2 regions of the Defluviitalea raffinosedens genome follow, and region 1 is predicted to be linked to the other one. Evidence: riboswitches for the same ligand, from Rfam matches in the RefSeq annotation. Region 1 holds a riboswitch; the other holds the start of a gene.
The links. Region 1 has a riboswitch for thiamine pyrophosphate ahead of thiW (energy coupling factor transporter S component ThiW). Riboswitches for the same ligand answer to the same signal wherever they lie in the genome.
Positions count from the first base shown of each region.

Region 2: another riboswitch for thiamine pyrophosphate. It lies ahead of JOD07_RS09505 (hydroxyethylthiazole kinase); the one in region 1 lies ahead of thiW (energy coupling factor transporter S component ThiW).

Region 1 is NZ_JAFBEP010000002.1:241,405-247,294, forward strand. It holds gene thiE (thiamine phosphate synthase) at 1-615, opposite strand, end outside; gene thiM (hydroxyethylthiazole kinase) at 605-1,438, opposite strand; gene thiD (bifunctional hydroxymethylpyrimidine kinase/phosphomethylpyrimidine kinase) at 1,422-2,255, opposite strand; gene thiW (energy coupling factor transporter S component ThiW) at 2,269-2,763, opposite strand; TPP riboswitch at 2,882-2,993, opposite strand; gene JOD07_RS03090 (S8/S53 family peptidase) at 3,191-4,234, opposite strand; tRNA gene JOD07_RS03095 (tRNA-Thr) at 4,738-4,810, opposite strand; gene JOD07_RS03100 (DUF5105 domain-containing protein) at 5,069-5,671, opposite strand.
Region 2 is NZ_JAFBEP010000012.1:436-6,325, forward strand. It holds gene JOD07_RS09490 (group II intron maturase-specific domain-containing protein) at 122-715, shown strand; gene JOD07_RS15675 (hypothetical protein) at 785-919, shown strand; gene JOD07_RS09495 (AraC family transcriptional regulator) at 962-1,840, shown strand; gene JOD07_RS09500 (hypothetical protein) at 2,357-2,557, shown strand; TPP riboswitch at 2,922-3,020, shown strand; gene JOD07_RS09505 (hydroxyethylthiazole kinase) at 3,350-3,673, shown strand; gene JOD07_RS09510 (MTH1187 family thiamine-binding protein) at 3,709-4,014, shown strand; gene thiC (phosphomethylpyrimidine synthase ThiC) at 4,054-5,358, shown strand; gene nadA (quinolinate synthase NadA) at 5,762-5,890, shown strand, end outside.

The sequences.
Region 1 (5,890 bases):
TTGATTTCTAAGACAGAAAGCAGCTGATTTTATATCCTTTTTCCCTAGAATTGCAGATACGACTGCTATTCCATCTATATTAGTATCTTTTAATAAAGATACATTATCTTCATTGATCCCTCCGATGGCAACGACAGGTATGGCTACACTCTGCTTTATTTCTTTTAGCAAATCTACAGAGACATCTCGTGCGTCTTGTTTCGTGCTGGTGGGAAATACTGCTCCCACCCCTATATAATCTGCTCCATCCTTTTCTGCCTTTTTGGCTTCCTCAAGAGTAGATGCAGAAACACCTACAATTTTATTTTCACCTATGATTTTCCTTGCAATTACACAGGGTATATCCCTTTGCCCTAAATGAACCCCTTCGGCATCTACTGCCAGGGCAATATCCAGTCGATCATTGATAATCAGAGGTATATTATATTGGCTGGTTATTCGCTTTATCCTAAGGGCCATATTATAAAATTCCAAAGAAGTTATATCTTTTTCTCTAAGCTGAACCAGCGTAACACCTCCTTGTATAGCCTCTTCTACTGCAGATTCTAAGTTTCTTCCTGCTAATATATCCCGGTCTGTGACAAGATAAAGTTTATAATCAACATTATTCTTCATCAATTTTCCCCCAATTCAATATTTCTTCCTCCGATAAATGATATATAGCATCCATGATTTTACTTTTCAGACTTCCACTTCCCTCGTATGGATCCAATCGGTTATAGGCTATTTCGCCTGCTATTCCCATGGTTGCAACCCCTGCAAGAGCCCCATAAAGATCATTGCTTCCTGCACCCAGATAAGAACCAATAAGAGAAGTGCACATACAGCCTGTACCTGTAATTCTTGACAGCATTTCATGTCCATTCTTAACTGAGTATAAAGTTTCTCCGTCCGTTATAATATCCGTTTTTCCAGTAATCGCAACAACTGTATGAAAGCTATTGGCAAAATCCCTGGCAAATGATTTTATACTGGACGAAACATTTTCACCGGTTGAAAAGTTTTCTGAGCTATCAACGCCCTTGGTTTGAGCATTGATGCCATATAAAGCCTTTATCTCCGATAAATTGCCCCTTACAACTGCTATTTTTATTTTACTCATAATTTCTTTCGCAATCTTTGTTCTGTAAGGTGTTGCTCCCACCCCAACAGGATCTAATACAACGGGAATATTAAATTCATTAGCTTTTTTTCCTGCTTCAATCATAGATTCCACCGTTCTGCTGTTTAGCGTTCCTATATTAATGACTAAGGAATCGGACAGTATAACCATATCCCTGACTTCATTTATGTCATCTGCCATAACAGGAGAAGCACCAATCGCCAGAGTAATATTGGCACAGTCATTGACTGTCACATAGTTTGTGATATGGTGTACTAAGGGTCTTAAATTTCTTACATTCTGTAATGCTCTTGAGATTTTATAATATATCTCCATCTTCAAGCCCACCTTTTTTGTATAATTCATAAAAATGATGGGTAGGTCCAACGCCCTTCCCGATGTCTAAAGCATGTTCTATTGCAATGGTGATATATCTTTTTGCACGATTCACGGCTTCTTTTATACTGTATCCCAGAGCTAAATTGGAAGCTATGGCAGAGGATAGGGTACACCCTGTTCCATGAGTATTTTTAGTGTCAATTCGCTCAGAGTAGAATCGTGTAATATCTTTTCCATCATAAAGCACATCCACAGCTTCTCCACTCATATGCCCACCTTTTAAAAGTACATTCTTCGCTCCTAATTTATATAGCTCCTGTGCTGCCTTTTCCATATCTTCAACAGTTTTGATGGCAATAGGTTTTGATGTTACTGTACGTATTATTTCTTCTGCTTCAGGGACATTGGGTGTAATAACAGACGCTCTTGGAATAAGTTCTTCGATTAAACTTTTCTTTGCTTCCGGCTTTAATAAAGAATATCCACTCTTTGAAATCATTACAGGATCTAAAACAATATTTACTGGATGATATTTTCCTATTTGACTTGCTATAATATGAATCGTCGAAGGTTGCGATACCATTCCAATCTTGACTGCATCCACTTGTATATCTGTAAAAATAGCATCTATTTGTGCTTTTATAATGGCCTCATCCAAATCCCGTACGTCAAAAACGCCTTGGGTATTCTGAGCAGTTATGGCTGTGATCACGCTCATACCATATACCCCATGGGCGCTAAAAGTTTTTAGATCTGCCTGTATTCCTGCTCCACCAGAACAATCCGAACCTGCTATAGTTAATACTTTTTTCATGATTGCTCTCCCCCTACAATTGTTTTTTGATATCCATCACTTTAGTAAAATCTAACATTTTAATAATGGCATAAGATATTATGCTTCCCCCGGTGGTGCTTATTAAGAATGGAGAGATATAAAAGAATGCTGTAACATCATTGCCTAATATCAATTTAGCAATAGGATAAGCCAATAACCCTCCAAGGATTCCTGTGCCAAGTATTTCTCCTGCAACTGCGAAAGCAGGCTTATTGGTCTTCTTGTATAAAATCCCTGCAAGAAATGCGCCTACCATGCTGCCTGGAAAGGCTAAAAGTGTCCCCGTACCTAAAAGATTTCTTAACAGAGAAATACCAAATGCTACTGCTGCACCATATCCTGGACCAAGAGCCACTGCTGTCAGAACGTTGATAGTATGTTGAACCGGAAAGCATTTTGATGCACCTATAGGAATATAAATAATATTCCCTGCGATTACCCCTATAGCAATAAATAAAGCAGACAAAGTAATCTTTTTCGTTTTCATTTTGATCCTCCTTATATCTCTATTTATTTCTATACATAAAAAAACACAAGCCGCAGGACTTGTGTTTTATGATTTTTGAAGTATGTAAAAATCCAGAAAATGTGATTTTACATCATACAATAAAATCAACAACACTTCCTACGCTGGAATTACCCAGATCAGGTTCATAGGGTCAAAGAATTACGGTTCTTACTCTCAGCCGGCCAAATCCGACTCCCCTGTGCAAAGGATTTTTAAGTTGTTTAATGAAATAATAACATAATTCACTAATAAATTGCAATACTATTCTGCTTTAATACTGGCTAATAGCTGTGTCTTAAGTGTTATATAATTAGCTTTTTCATAAAATCCAGAGTTTACAGTAATCATATTTCATCAATACTAATCTTTATCTGATGCTTCGGTTTGATCCTATATGGTCTGAATATTAAGGTGTACTTTTAGCGTGTGATGCATTTTTCTTAACCATCTCTATGAAACCTTCTGGATTAATGATTTTGCCCCCCTGAAAATCATATCCACTATCCAATAAATATTTAACAGCTTCCTCCTTGGTTAAATCAGGATCCACTTGAAGTCCTAAGGCGATTGTTCCAACTACATATGGTACAGCCCAGCTTAAACCACCATTTGTCCAATAAGCATATTTATTTTTTATGCTTTTATGACCATCTGCAGTTGTCCTTGCACCGGTTGGCACTCCAAAACTATCGTTCTCAATAAAACCCTTTGCCCATTGTGCTGTTTCGTAATTTCTATAATCATCTTTATCTTTATAAGGCTTGATCAATAAAGGAAGGTAATTAAATGTAGTCACATTTATGACCATAATATTATTTTTTTCTGCTTCTATAATTGCTTTTTTATAATCGTCAATATAGTTTTCTCTTTCATCCGGTGAATCTGAAAATCCTACTACTTTTATTTTCTGGTCTTCAGGTAAAGATTTATTTATTTCTATGAGTTTATATAAGGCTTCTGCATGGGTTCTTTGGTCTTCCAGCCATGCAGGATGCCCCAAAAAATACACATTCGCCTCAGGAGCTACCCCTATTTCAGCTCCAGCTAATAAACTAAGTACTGCCGGGCCATGCATTGAGGTATCCATACCATTTTCTTCCGACCTAATCTTGTAATACTTAAGATTTACATTAGAATATGCTTCATGGCCTTCAAGAAGAGGTTGGTCTATATATGCGATGTTTACATTTTTCCCTGTATAACCTAACTTGTGTAATTTTTTTATGTTTAACCCCGGATCTTTTCCATATTCAATCACTTTTAAAGGATCAAAATCATCCGGCATACGATTTTTACCCGGCCACTTTGTTAAGTTATCAAATTCCAGGGTATATAATAATTCTTCTTGTCCTCTTAAATCTAAATAGGATAAATTCTTTCCACGAACGTCCATATAAGCTTCTAGTTCTGTGTATATGAAAAATCTATATAGTAATAAAATGATTATCATTATAATGAGAATAAAACTCCACCTTATATTTTTTCCTTTTATCATTTAGTTTACTCCCCTTATTTATTAATATCTTTATCATTCTAAATTTAAACTACAATAGGATGGTTATTTTATAATACATCGCACTCCCTATGAAAGCTAAGTTTTTAACGCGACAAACTTTTCCAATGTTTGAAATTGTATCATATTTGTAATATATATTCAACAAATCTAATATTACAATATTGTAAGTTTTCCTACTTTTTATTTTTTGAACAAATTTTAGATATTCTTTCAGAATTAAAAAATGGCAGATATTTACAAGGGGCCTTGCAATAAATATATAAGCACAAAATTGATATTTGGTTTTATCAGGGTTGAGTTTGTTTCAATTGATCTGTAATAGAATTATGACGAATAGATTTTATTAAAAAATTAATAGGTATAATGTGGATAAAGACAGGACATCAAGAATCAAAAAAGGCTTCTAGCCAAATTGCTAGAAGCCTTGATTTCACTAAAGCTGCTAACGGGACTTGAACCCGTGACCTCCGCCTTACCAAGGCGACGCTCTACCGACTGAGCCATAGCAGCATATTTATTAATTTGTCGCTCAACGCTTACATATGTTATCATGTTTTGACCTTTTCGTCAAGTGTTTTTTATAACTTTTTTATCTTATTATTCACTGAATAAGCATTTTGCTCTGTATTCTTTAGATAATTTAGTACAATTTGCTTTTTAGTAAAAAGAGAAAATACTATAAAATGAGACAAAATAAAAATTAAGGCTTTTAGTAAAATTACTAGAAGCCTTTTTCTATTCCTGATAATTTAACCTTGCTGGGAGAAATCACTCAGTAATGAGTGAGCTATTCATAGAATCGGCCATCTCACTAAATGCTGATACCAGGTTGCCTGTAAGCACATCTGCTAATTTTAAATTTTCTTTATCCGTATCAATGATCCATTTTCCATCTTTTTTTACACAATCTACCGTTAATTCTGTAGAGTATTCTTCAGTAGGTGTACTATCTAAAGCAGCAGTAATTTCACTTAAAAGCATTTCTTGAATTTCTTCATCACTTGGAGATTCTCCACTAAATGCAACTTCCATTACTTTTCCAACATAATTCGCAAATGCCTTAGCTAAAACAGGCTTCATATCGCCATATGTACATGATACATTTACAACGGCTCTATCATTCTCAATAGTTGTTTCACCTATTGTATAAGTCAATGTTTCATTGCTTTTCTTAATTAACTGCACAAAAGCATCTTGATCTGTTATTTCACTTGCATCCGAATCCAGTATTGCTCCAAGCTTTTCTAGATCAGTATTTTTCATGGCATCAAATAACTCAGAAACCGCCTGTTCGGGTTTATTTTGCGAGCATCCAATTAAGCTTAATATGAATACCCCCATTACGATTATTGCTAAAACTCTCTTTTTCATTAATCTCCCTCCTAAATTAATCATATTCTTCACAATTATACACTTATTGTTAAAATTATGCAATGAATAAAAAATTATTATTTTTAAGAAAAATTATACAATATCACAACTTATTAATGATATGGTCTCTCAGATTTTGGTGAGATTACATAACTACCTTCACCATTCAAATTGACTTAAGCAACTTTTTCCCTAAATTCAAGACTATATTTTTCTATA
Region 2 (5,890 bases), on a different contig from region 1:
CAATACCTAAGAACCCTGCGGTGTAGAGGTAACGACACGTTAGGAAAGTATTTGCCGGAACTGGAGAGAGCCTACTTTGCACAGTAAACTGTAAAGAGGAAGCATATAAGCGGAAGCGAAGTTGCAATGCTGCAAAGAGGCAGTCAGAAGTGCTCATAGTACCAAGGATTGTACAGACAACAAAACTGTACATAGGGAAGGAGCACAACTTTACAAGAGATTATCTCGTGCAGAGGAAGCCTTACATGCAGTCAAGTGGATTATGGGAAAACTGGAACTAACACTACATAGTGAGAAAACAAGGCTTGGTGATATGTATTTCGGAAAAGACAGCTTTGATTTTTTTGGCTTCAATAATAGATTTCAGCGTTTCAGAAACAAAAGCTGGAAGTGGTATTGGACATTACAGCAGGTACCATCCCAAAAGGCTATGAAGAAAATGAGAGCCAACATCAAAGAGGTGTTTGCAAGTCCAATCAAACTGTTGTTGAGCGTGGAGGAAATGGTGAAGCTACTTAATCCTAAAATTATCGGCATGAGAAATTATTATGCCAGACGGTTTGCCAGACCATGGTTATGGAAGATAGATAAGTATATCAATTTCAAATTTACTCGGTGGTACAATCGGAAGAAACAACGCAATTACAGGTTAGGAAATGCGGCCAAGGTCAGAGAATTGACTATGCAGGCAGGATTGGCTAGTATATGCGGCTGAATGCTGAAGGAAGAAGAATATCGGAAAGCCGTATGCGGGAAAACCGCACGTACGGTTTGATGAGGGGGGGTGGCAATCCCACTACTCTACTCTATCGAGGATAAAAAGATGGTGTTGCCAAAAACATTGATTATCGTAATTAAGTGGATTATTGATGTTGAGCTGCTTACCTACAAAGCTGTGCACAGATTGTCGGATGAATAAATACATCCTCTGATATTATTTATGATGAAAGGAGGTTGTTGGATGGATGCTTTAAGAAGTATGAATAATGCATTAGCGTATATTGAAGAGCACTTAACAGAGGAAATTGATTATAGTGAAGTATCTAAAATCGCTTATTGTTCAGAGTATCATTTCAAGCGGATGTTTTCTTTTTTAGCAGGTATAAGTTTATCAGAATATATTCGGAGAAGAAGACTGACGTTGGCTGCACTTGATTTGAAAGATAATAATTTGAGAATAATTGATGTAGCCGTCAAATACGGCTATAATTCGGCTGATTCATTTTCCCGTGCTTTTCATTCCCTGCATGGCATTCTCCCTTCTGAGGCAAGGAGTGAGAATACACAGTTAAAAGCTTATCCTCGAATGACCTTTCAATTATCAATTAAAGGAGGATGCGAAATGAATTATCGTATTGTTGAAAAAGGACCATTTAAGATCGTAGGATTCAAGAAGAGAGTACCAATTAGATTTAATGGTGTGAATCCGGAAATTGCAGAAATGATTGAACTATTAACCCCTGAGGTCATCAAAAAGCTGAAGGTGCTGTCAAATGTAGAACCAACAGGAATTATTAGTGCATCTACGAACTTCTCGAAAGGAAGAATGGAAGAAAAATGTGAATTGGATCATTACATTGGTGTAGCAACCTCAAGTGATGAAACTGCAGAATTTGATGTATTGAAAGTAGAAGACAGTACCTGGGCAGTCTTTGAATCCATTGGGCCCTTCCCGGAAACACTTCAAAATGTGTGGGGTAGGATATACTCAGAGTGGTTTCCATCTTCAGGATACGAGGCGGTTGAAGGTCCTGAAATTTTATGGAATGAGAGTCCAGATACTGGAAATCCAAAGTATCGAAGCGAAATCTGGATTCCAGTAAAGAAAAAAGACTATTAATTACATTAATATTTATTATTTAGGGTACTCCTAGTAAGAGTGCCCTTCTCGTAAATGATACAATTGGTGGATATATTCCCGCCTTCCCGCCTACTGATAGTGCAAAAAGTGGCGATGACGTGTTTCCGACTACCGACAGTGTAAAAGACATCAATTCACCCCGTTCGTTGCATGTGGAGACAGTTGTGAGACTTTCTCGTAAATAAACAGGATTAAGAGAGGTTGTATTTATAAAATATGTGGTTTTGACTACGATTTGCCAATGCAGAAGTTATGTCATTGGCAAATTTTTTTATTATCAATCCTTTGTAAACTATTTGCCTTGACATAGCTTTCATTGCATGACTATAGGGATCTAGTGTTGTAAATATTTAGTAAGTTTATTGCGGCGGCAGAGTTTTGGTCTTGTTCCCTATTTTGAAGTGATTCTATTCGTAGTTTGGCATGCAATATCGTAAAAAATAGTGTATATTAAATTTTCAGGGCAATAAACTTGATTTCACTAGACGTATCATAATGGTGATTGATCACGTTATGAAATCTCACAACGATATCCTGGAATGGTATCTCGTTACTGGTTTAAGACTTTATCTCAATGTCTTACCTGATCTAGAGAGAAAAGCATTTGAAAGTGAACTGATAGAAATTCTAGTTCAAAGATATTCCATGCAAAAAACGGGGATATTATTTTTAGATTTCCAAGATTCTTTTTTATAGCATATTCGAAAAAGACAAACCGTTAAAATGCTTATCGCTAAAAAGGCATACAACAGAATTTTATTCCATAAGAACTGATAATGGACATTTTCTTTGTTATGATGTTATGACAAAGCCTAAACAGAAATAAGGAACAGATTAAAGAGAAATTCAAGTAGTTTAACGGATTAATTTCATAAATGTATTCTTGTGTAAAAAATAATAGTATTTGAAAATTTATTGATTTTATATCACTTAAATGGTAAAATACAATATGGAAGAAGTATACAGTATCCAATTTTATTATGGTTGATTAAAAACATTAACAAAAAGCCATAGAATAATATTGTGGAAGACAAGATTTAAAAATTAATAATGTTGTATGAAAAGATTGCGGGGGGACTCGTAAGAGTTGAGAAGGTAAAACCTGACCCTTTGAACCTGTCAGTTAACACTGTCGTAGGGAAGCAATGAATTGTTAGATTAATGATGAAATGCGTTCCTTATGAAGGAGCGCTTTTTTTATTACATAGGAAATTCTGTGGAATTTCCTATGTCAAAAAAGCTCTGCGGCAGAATATAGCCTCTCACATATTGTATTTTGTTGATTTTACCGAACGCGTTCGGTGCGAGTGGTTCACAAGCGCAACTCTTATATGCGAAATAATTCTTGCAAAGGCCCCAATTTTCTTATTTTATCTGTATAACACAGTTGTTTTTTGACTAACAATTTTTTGAAGAAACAGTAAGAAAGATGGTGATGCAGTCTATATTCGTAAAATGCTATGAAATCATAGAAAGGAAGAGGAGAAAATGACAAAAGAGGAGATTCAAAATCAGATTGCCCAGACAGTGGAAACTGTAAAAAAGACTAACCCTATGGTAGGTTCCATTACCAATATGGTAACCATTAATCTCGTAGCCAATGCACAACTGGCTGTCGGAGGTTCTGCTGCTATGGTGTATCTGCCTGAAGAAGGAGAAGTTTTGGCTAAATCTGGTCAAGCTATGTATATCAATGTGGGGACACTTTTACCCATTCATGAGGAAATATTACCTTATGTAGCAAAAACTTTACGAGATACTTTCAGATACAATTTCTTGATGAACTTTATAAAGCAAGTGCAGCAGATATAGCCAATAATCCATTTGAAATAGAGGAGGTTTAATGTATGAATACTTTAATTGCAGTGGCCATTGCGCCTTTTGGCATTGGAGATGAACTTTCATCTGAAGTTGCAGAAGTGGTGAAAGTGATTCGAGAGTCGGGATTGCCAAACAGAACCACTTCCATGTTTACGGAAATAGAAGGTCCCTGGGATGAGGTGATGCAGGTGGTGAAAGATGCAACCTTTGCACTGGCAAATAAAGGCATCCGAACGGAAGTGGTGTTAAAGGCAGATATTCGTCCAGGATTTACTAACATGATGAACAGAAAGGTTCAAAAACTCAATGAAATTTTAGGAGAAGAAAATTAGTATTCGCATAAATTCAGTCTTTTAGGGGGATAGATGGAAGTGAGAGAATATTCAACTCAGATGGAAGCCGCAAGAAAAGGAATCATTACAGAAGAACTAAAAAAAGTAGCTGAAAAAGAACTGATGACCGTTGAGGAACTGATGCCATTAGTTGCAGCAGGAAAAGTAGTAATATGTGCAAATAAAAATCATAAATGCCTTGATCCGCAGGGTGTAGGTTCAATGCTAAAAACTAAGATAAATGTGAATTTAGGCGTTTCGAAAGATTACAAAGACTACGATATGGAAATGAAAAAAGTGATGGAAGCTGTCAATATGGGCGTCCATTCAATCATGGATTTGTCTTCCCACGGAGATACCATTCCTTTTCGAAGGAAGTTGATTGCAGAATGCCCGGTTATGATAGGAACTGTACCAGTATATGATTCCGTTATCCATTATCAGAGAGACCTGGCCACCCTTACAGCAAAAGATTTTATTGATGTCATAAGGCTCCATGCTGAAGATGGAGTGGATTTTATCACTTTGCACTGTGGGATTACAAGAAAAACGATAGAACAGATCAAGGAGCATAAAAGAAAAATGAATATCGTATCCAGAGGAGGTTCTCTTGTATTTGCATGGATGTGCATGACAGGTGAAGAGAATCCTTTTTATGAGTATTATGATGAAATCTTGGATATATGCCGTGAATATGATGTGACGATATCCTTAGGAGATGCTTGTAGACCGGGATGTCTTGCCGATGCGTCGGATGTATGTCAGATTGAAGAACTTGTAAGACTTGGAGAGCTTACAAAAAGAGCCTGGGAAAAAGATGTACAGGTTATGATTGAAGGACCAGGACATATGCCGATCGACCAAATAGAAGCCAATATGAAAATACAACAGACGATTTGCAACGGAGCACCTTTCTATGTGTTAGGTCCATTGGTAACGGATATTGCCCCTGGATATGATCACATCACGGCTGCGATTGGTGGCGCCATTGCAGCTTCAGCCGGTGCGGCTTTCTTGTGCTATGTGACTCCTGCAGAACACTTAGCATTACCAAATTTAGAAGATGTAAAGCAAGGGATTATTGCTATGAAAATAGCAGCCCATGCAGCAGACATCGCAAAAGGGGTAAGAGGAGCACGGCAGATTGATGACAGAATGGCAGAAGCAAGAAGAAGCTTTGACTGGGAAGCCCAGTGGGAATGTGCGATAGATCCTGAAACTGCAAAAAGAATCCGTGAAGAAAGGAAGCCAGAGTTCGAAGATACATGTTCCATGTGTGGAAAATTTTGTGCAGTAAGAAGTATGAACAAGGCACTGGCAGGCGAACATATCGATATTTTGTGATTGAGTCCTGGCTAGTGAATTATTAAGTTAACATGATAATTTGAAGAATAAAATTTTTCCAATAAAATAGTGATGGCTGATTGCCAGTATTTCTATTCTGTATTTGAATATAAATACCTTCTGTTTATTAAATCAAAGTGATTTATAACAGGAGGTATTTTTTGCGCAAATATCAATTCAGCATTATTTCTATACTAAATAAATTGATTATTGATAAACTTCTTTTTTTATGTATAATGGTGTATATACACATATAAATACATATGTAAACATACATATAAATATGTAAATATGGATTAAATTCTAAATTCAACTTACAGCTAAGATTTTAATTACCCCCTTCGCCTGATCAGATTAAAAGACTATTAAATCTAAAAATGTAAATTAGGCGGCAAGGTTTATGATGAGAGGAAGAAATACCATGGATACTCAGGAAATGATTAATGAAATCAATAAACTCAAAAGAGAAAAAAAGGCTATCATACTTGCTCACAATTATCAAGCACCAGAAGTTCAAGATATAGCAGATTTT